2 regions of the Paraburkholderia sp. GAS42 genome follow, and region 2 is predicted to be linked to the other one. Evidence: predicted binding sites of a transcription regulator. Region 2 holds the regulator's gene; the other holds the start of a gene.
The links. Region 2 encodes FNR, which switches genes on or off when oxygen is low (the NO sensors DNR and NnrR bind a similar motif). Its sites were predicted from a motif close to TTGATNNNNATCAA; they were not measured.
Positions count from the first base shown of each region.

Region 1: a site for FNR is predicted at 1,477-1,490, ahead of P3T16_RS31370 (hemerythrin domain-containing protein). Genes of this name have one in related genera too.

Region 1 is NZ_JBNDML010000030.1:45,369-48,777, forward strand. Features, by position in the region: gene P3T16_RS31355 (DUF1571 domain-containing protein) at 1-148, shown strand, start outside; gene P3T16_RS31360 (hypothetical protein) at 284-586, opposite strand; gene P3T16_RS31365 (hypothetical protein) at 756-932, opposite strand; gene P3T16_RS31370 (hemerythrin domain-containing protein) at 933-1,259, opposite strand; gene P3T16_RS31375 (c-type cytochrome) at 1,554-2,174, opposite strand.
Region 2 is NZ_JBNDML010000015.1:26,861-30,269, forward strand. Features, by position in the region: gene P3T16_RS21655 (universal stress protein) at 1-310, shown strand, start outside; gene P3T16_RS21660 (universal stress protein) at 515-1,000, opposite strand; gene P3T16_RS21665 (hypothetical protein) at 1,306-1,587, shown strand; gene fnr (fumarate/nitrate reduction transcriptional regulator Fnr) at 1,601-2,389, shown strand; gene P3T16_RS21675 (zinc-dependent alcohol dehydrogenase family protein) at 2,481-3,409, opposite strand, start outside.

The DNA of each region.
Region 1 (3,409 bases), on a different contig from region 2:
CCTCGACTTGCGGCAACCTTTTTTTCGCACGAGCGAAGCGTGGGACAACGATAAGGAACTCTTGGAGAAGTTTTCGTTCACGGAGGTGACGCCGAAACATTTCGACGACTCGGTATTCGATCCAAAGAATCCGGAGTACAAGTTCTGATCAACTGATGTGTGATGCGGGAGCCAGACACCCACACGGCTATTCAATTCGGGCAGGCACGACAGCCTCTGGTCGACCATAACGAGACAGTCGGCGTTGCTGAAAGCGGACCTGGCCGACCCCGCAGAACTCGCGCTACAGCGCGTACTGCAAAGCCAGGTCGAAACCGATGACGACTAGCGAACAGCCGAGGCCTGCGAGGAGATTCGCGACCCGATGTTCGAAATCGTGATCCCGGCTCATCCACGCCCCAATCAGGAAAATGCCTTCAAAGACGACCTGGAGCGCAACGAACACAAGCATCAGCAGAAACTCGTAGCCCATGAACCTGAAGTTCGCGAAGTTCATCCCGTAGTCGAAGACCCACCTGCCCACCCTATGCACCTCATACGCCAGCAACAGGATCGGAAAGAGGTAACTGGCAACATAAGTCGGCACGCTTGCGTGCCGCAGTTCCAGGTGAAAGTGACGAGCATCTTGCGTATCCCCTCCCGCGTCGGCGTTTGGTGCTCAAAAGAACTCTTTGTTCAATTACGCGGCCACGGATCCCGCTGATCCGCATTTGCATCACGTGACCGGCCGCCCGTCGAAAAGCGCAACCGAACTGCTAACTTTCCGTCTCCGGGATCGTATTGACGATCATCGAGAATAATTTGCCGAGATCGTCTTCAAGTTTTACCCCGACGAATGGATCGCGATTTGCTCCAAAGGCGGCGTCGACCTCCGCCCAGTCTTCCTTTGTCAGAAGACGTCTGGCGGCCGGCAAAATCAACGTCTCTTCCATTCACCGGTGGTCTGCATAGAACTCTGCATATTCATCCACCACGGCTCGTAGCTCCCGAAGTGCAGGGGCACCCTTCAGTTCATACCGGGTCAGCGCGTGCTCGATATTTCTCAACTTCATGTCACCTCGAGCGTGCTGTGACTCCAGTTCCGCAAGGACATAGTCAAACTCATCTGTCCGATCCCGCAGCGGCGTGAACAGGTAACGATCCTCTTTAGTATGGTGCACCTGCTGAGGGTACTCGCGGATGTAATAAAGCATCGCCCGTAACACCATGAGGCCCGGAGCGGGCGTACCTGCTGCCAGCAGACCCACAAAGCGCCGCATGCCCCCATAACGGTCGACATCTGCTCGTGTTCATGAAGGATGACGGTTATGGCATTACGTGGTCCCAGAGACTGCATATCAAACTCCGCAGCAGTACACGAAAAGCATTGGCGAATCGATTTGCAGCTTCACGCCCGTGGCATGAGCAGGAAGCTGCACCGATACCTTAATGCTAGTCATCCTCCGCTCGACATCAAAGCGCACTAACGCCACAGCCTTGATGGAGATCAACGGCTGTGCGGACAGGGTGGCGCATGGGGTCAGCGCCCGTCGACCGCATAAATTGGCAACTGCTTATCTGGATTGCAGATAGGCCGCAACCGCCTTGGCCTGGTCGGCGCTCAACGTATGCGCGACGGCGGTCATCACGGGCGCGTTGCCGCGGGTACCGTTCTGGAAAACCTCGATCTGATGCAGCAGATACTCCTGATGCTGCCCTGCGAGGCGCGGAAACGTACCGGCCCCCTGGGCCTGCGCGCCGTGGCATGAAGCGCAAGCCGGCACGCCCTTGTCCGGCACGCCGTGTTCGAAGATTTCCTGCCCCTTGGCCATCAAGGTGGGGTCACCCGCCGCGCCCCGGGTTGCGGCCTGATGCGAGTAGTAATCGGCCAGCGATTTGACGGCTGCCTCGTCCAGCAGTGCGGCCATGCCCCACATGTAATCGCGGGCAGCGGTTTCGCCACGCGCGTGTTCGTGGAATCCCTTGAGCTGGGCTTCGATGTATTCAGGTGTCTGGGCGTTGAGCTTCGGAAACATCGGCGATTCGCTGCGCCCGTGTACGCCGTGGCAGCCAGAGCAAATCTGCCCGGCAATGCGGGCGCCATCCTCGGCTTGTGTGAGGGCTGGGATCAGGGCGATGCCAGCGGCGGCAAGTAGCGCGACCGCGGAAATCCGGGGAGCAAATATCTTTTTCATGGACGTTCTCGTCAGGCTGAGCGGATTGAAAATATCAGTGGTCGGGCCATCTGGTCAGCATATGAGCTATCCAGGCTCGGCGCGCAGAGAAAGTTGAAGGCAGGCGTGCGGTTTCACACATACGAAACGGCGCGGGTAATGTTCCCCATCAAACTGGAGGGCAACGAGGGGCGCGCAATACGTCAAGCGAATCGACAGCCGCAAACAGTTGCGTGGTTTCGAACGTCGATTCCACCGCTCGCAGAGCAGCAGCATCGACCGGGCCGTACGGGGTGGTATTGATTTCGGACATGGAGCGCCTGTCTCTGGCATTCGTGGCGCGGTGCCGATCATTCACGACAGCGCGCAGGCCCGTTTGGCGCTGGCATCCACGTTCTCCAGCCGGTCCCAACCTGGGGACGAAGGCTCGTCACTGATTGGTCGTCGCTTTAGTGACGCGCATCGCCGAGAGGCAGAGCCGGTCCTAGCCAGCAAGCGCGACCGAAAAGGTTCATTTTCGTACTGCCTTGCTGTACAAAAAAGGTCGCTCATTAAGGGGTTGATGCGGCCTGAACGCACGGCTCGAGAGCCGCTGTCGGCCTGAAAACAACCATACTGCGAGGGCGACAAATCTGCCTGTACGATTGTGGGCGCGTTCATCGGCCAGACTTAAGCGCCACCTCAATCCCTCCACCGCAATAGACGACCGCGGCATATTGCCCGTGGCACAAGTTGGCGCACCAGTCTCTCGCGACGTCACTCCTTCGAAGCGGCGCCAGAGATCCGCTTAGCGTGCGGTGCCGTGAGTCTATCGAGGCAGTTCAGAGTTACGATGATGAGAAGCAGGGCTAATACGACAAGCTGGCCAACCAGAAAAACCGGCACGGCCAATATGGCCCACAGCGCCAACCTGAGCATCTCTCCTCCCTGGATTTTGTGATCGGTCGGCGGAAGCTGGCGGCGACCTTAGCGGCTCGTTCCGAAGGCTTAAAGCGAGCCCTCGAGAACATCATATCGCAACCCGTCAAATCTGTTTGTACGGTAGTGGACGCAGGCCGTCGACGGGCTGGGAGACGCGCCAAGCGCAGCGCTGACGCCCAGAGAGCGACCAATGAGGCCCGCAAAGCCGTTGCAAGGCTGGAGGGTCGATCGCGAAGTGTTGTCAGGCCGAAGCTGGAGAGAAACGCCAAAGAATGGATGGCGAGGTGTGAGGGCGTGCGCAATCGGGCGACGGAACATATGCTCCTGGGTTTCGA
Region 2 (3,409 bases):
GCGGCGCGCAACGCTGACGACAATCGTCACCGTGAACGGCGCGAAAGGCGAGCCACCCGGTAGCCGGATTCCCGGCGCGGAGATCGCGGCGGTCGTTGCGCGACATGGCGTCCAGGTCGAAGTGAAAAATCTGGTCGTGCCGCACGCCGACCCGATCGGCGAAGCGCTGCTGTCGCACGCCGCCGATGGCGGAAGCGATCTGCTGGTGATGGGCGCGTACGGTCACGCCCGCTGGCAGGAACTCGTGATGGGCGGCGTTACTCGCTCGGTACTCCAGTCGATGACCCTGCCCGTGCTGATGTCGCACTGACGCGCTCATGCGAACACGCGCATTTGTGGTGATCGACACGGGCTCATCGAGCATCAGGTCCGCCTCCCTGGCTGCACGGACGACAGTCCGGACCGGCGGCCGGCCGCTTCGGGCGAGGCGACCGGTATCGGCGGAACGATGACGTTCAGCGTCGCTGGCGCCCCCCCCCGGCGGACGAAACTTGCCTGCCACGACCTGCGACCCTTACGGGGCCGCGCTCGCGCCGATCGGCGGCTCAGCCTCCGGGTCGAAGCGCACGAGCAGGACTGGCAGGCTCGTCAGCCGGACCAGCGATTCGGCGACGCTGCCCATCAGCATCCGCCGCCAGCCCCGGCGGCCGTGCGTGCCGATGACGACCAGTTCGGCCTCGCACTCGTCGGCCGTTCGCGAGAGCACGCTGGCGATGTCTTCGCCCCAGGCGTCGATCGCGCGGGCCACGCCCTGCACGTTGGCCTTTCGAAAGCATTCGTCTGCTTCGGCCAGCGCGGCGGTGGCCCGTTCGGACGCCTCGATGCTCGTGGGATCGTCGTCGAGGACCCCCTCCCCGACATCGACGAGTCGCGCCGCGTGTTCGACGACGCAAACGGCCGTTACCGTGGCATTCGTGACCTGCGCCAGCCTGATCGCTTCTTCGAGCGCAAGCCGCGCGCAGCCGCTGCCGTCGATCGCCGTGAAAATTCGCTTGTACATGACCGCCTCCGGGGCTTACGCCCGCTCATGTTGATGGCGCGACCGTCGCGGCCGCGTGCGAGGTTTCAGTGTGACCGCCAGTCACGGACGTAGACTTGACGCGGATCAAGCGTCGGGCGCTGTCCCGGCCGGGCGGGCAGATCCTGTACAGGCTACTCGCTGTTTCGCCTGGCACACCACGGGTAAAGCGGGCAAAATGAGGGGAGGTACAATCCGCGCCGCTCAGGCGAGGGCCTCAGACGAATTTCTCCCCTCTCCGCATTGACATCGCTCCACGTGGAAAGATCCCGGTCAGGCGAACCCGCATGGCAGTGCACAATAAGGCTCACAGCGCTCGCACGCAGCCGGAACGGCCGCGTATCGCCGCACTCGGGCAGCGACCCGGTGTGGTGGCTAGGGTTGTGTTCGTGCCGGGTGTCGCCGCCGCTGTCGGCACGCGTGCTGACCAACCATTCGGATGCGTCGTTTCGCGAAGCCTGCATGGCCGTCGCGCGCACTACTTCTTCGACAAGACCAGCGAATTCCAGTTGGCGCGAGACACGATTGAGAGAATCGCGCGCGAGCGTGTTGCTGGCGCCACTGAGTGAAGAGGAGCAGATCATGTCTGACGTTGCCGAATACCCTGTCGACGCGCCGCCTGCCCGCAACATCCCGGCGGTATCCCGCGCGCCCAACGCGGCAGGCGCCCACGCCGACGCGACACGTCCGGCGTCGCGCTGCTCCACCTGCGCGATGCGTTCTGTCTGCATGCCGCAGGGTCTCTCGCCGCTCGAATTGCTGCGGCTCGACGCGATCATCTGCTCGACACGCGTGGTGAAGCAGGGTGAAGCGCTCTACCGCACGGGCGATTCGTTCCAGAGCATCTATGCCGTGCGCGCGGGCTCGTTCAAGACGATCGTCATGCATCGCGATGGACGCGAGCAGGTCACCGGCTTCCATCTCGCGGGCGACGCGCTCGGACTCGACGGCGTCAGCACCGGCCACCACAGCTGCGATTCGATCGCGATCGAGGACAGCAATGTCTGCATCATTCCCTTCCACCTGCTCGAATCGCTTTGCCGGGAAGCCAAAGGCGTCCAGCAGCATGTGCACCGGATGATGAGCAGCGAGATCGTCCGGGAATCGGTGCTGATGATGCTGCTCGGCACGATGTCCGCCGAACAGCGCGTCGCCGCCTTCCTGCTGAACCTGTCCACCCGGCTGAAAGCACGCGGTTATTCGCCCGCCGAGTTCTATCTGCGCATGACGCGTGAGGAGATCGGCAGCTATCTCGGCATGAAGCTCGAAACCGTCAGCCGCATGTTCTCGAAGTTCCAGCGGGAAGGTCTGGTGGAGACACGTGGCAAGCAGATTCACATTCTCGATCTGGACGGACTGGCGCGGGTATGAAGTCGATCGGGGACCGGGCCGCCGGGCCGGTTCCCTCCGATGCCGGAACTCACAGCGAGGCGCTTTCAGCGCCGTGCTTCCTGATGCGACCTTAACGGACCGTCAACACCGCGGCGCCTGTCAGCCGTCCTTCGCGCAGGTCGGCAAGCGCCTGGTTGGCGTCACCGAGCGGATAGCGCGTCGTTTCGATCTCGAGACGCGTCTCGCCGGCGAGTCGCATGAAGGCGACGCCATCTTCGCGTGTCAGGTTGGCGACCGATACGACCCGCCGCTCGCCCCACAGAAACGCATACGGAAACGACGGGATGTCGCTCATGTGAATTCCGCCGCACACCACGATGCCGCCCTTCGCCACCGCCTTTAGCGCAAGCGGTACAAGCGCGCCGACCGGCGCGAACAGAAGCGCGGCGTCGAGCGGCTCGGGCGGCGTGTCGTCGCTAGTGCCGGCCCATGTTGCGCCATGGCTGAGCGCGAGTTGCTGTGCGGCCGTATCGCCTCGCCGCGTGAACGCATAGATTGTCCGCCCCTGGTGCCGCGCAACCTGCGCGACGATGTGGGCCGCCGCGCCGAATCCGTAGATGCCGATGCGCTGCGCGTCGCCGGCCATGCTCAAGGTTCGGTAGCCGATCAGGCCGGCGCATAGCAGCGGCGCGGCTTCCACGTCGGAATACTGAGGCGGCAGGTGAAAGCAGTAACGGCTATCGGCGACCGTACGCTCCGCGTAGCCGCCGTCGATCGTGTAACCGGTAAATCCCGGCTCATCGCACAGATTTTCGCGGTGAGCGAGGCAATAGCGGCAATGTCCGCAGGTTCGCCCGACCCACGGCACGCCCACACGGTCGCCGACGGCGAATCCCGTGACATCGGCGCCGGGCGCGGCGACTGTGCCGACGATCTCGTGCCCGGGAATGACAGGCCGCTTCGGATCGGTCAATTCCCGGTCGACGACATGCAGATCGGTCCTGCAAATCCCGCAAGCGCGAATGTCGATCAACAATTGTCCGGCGGCCGGTGCGGGAT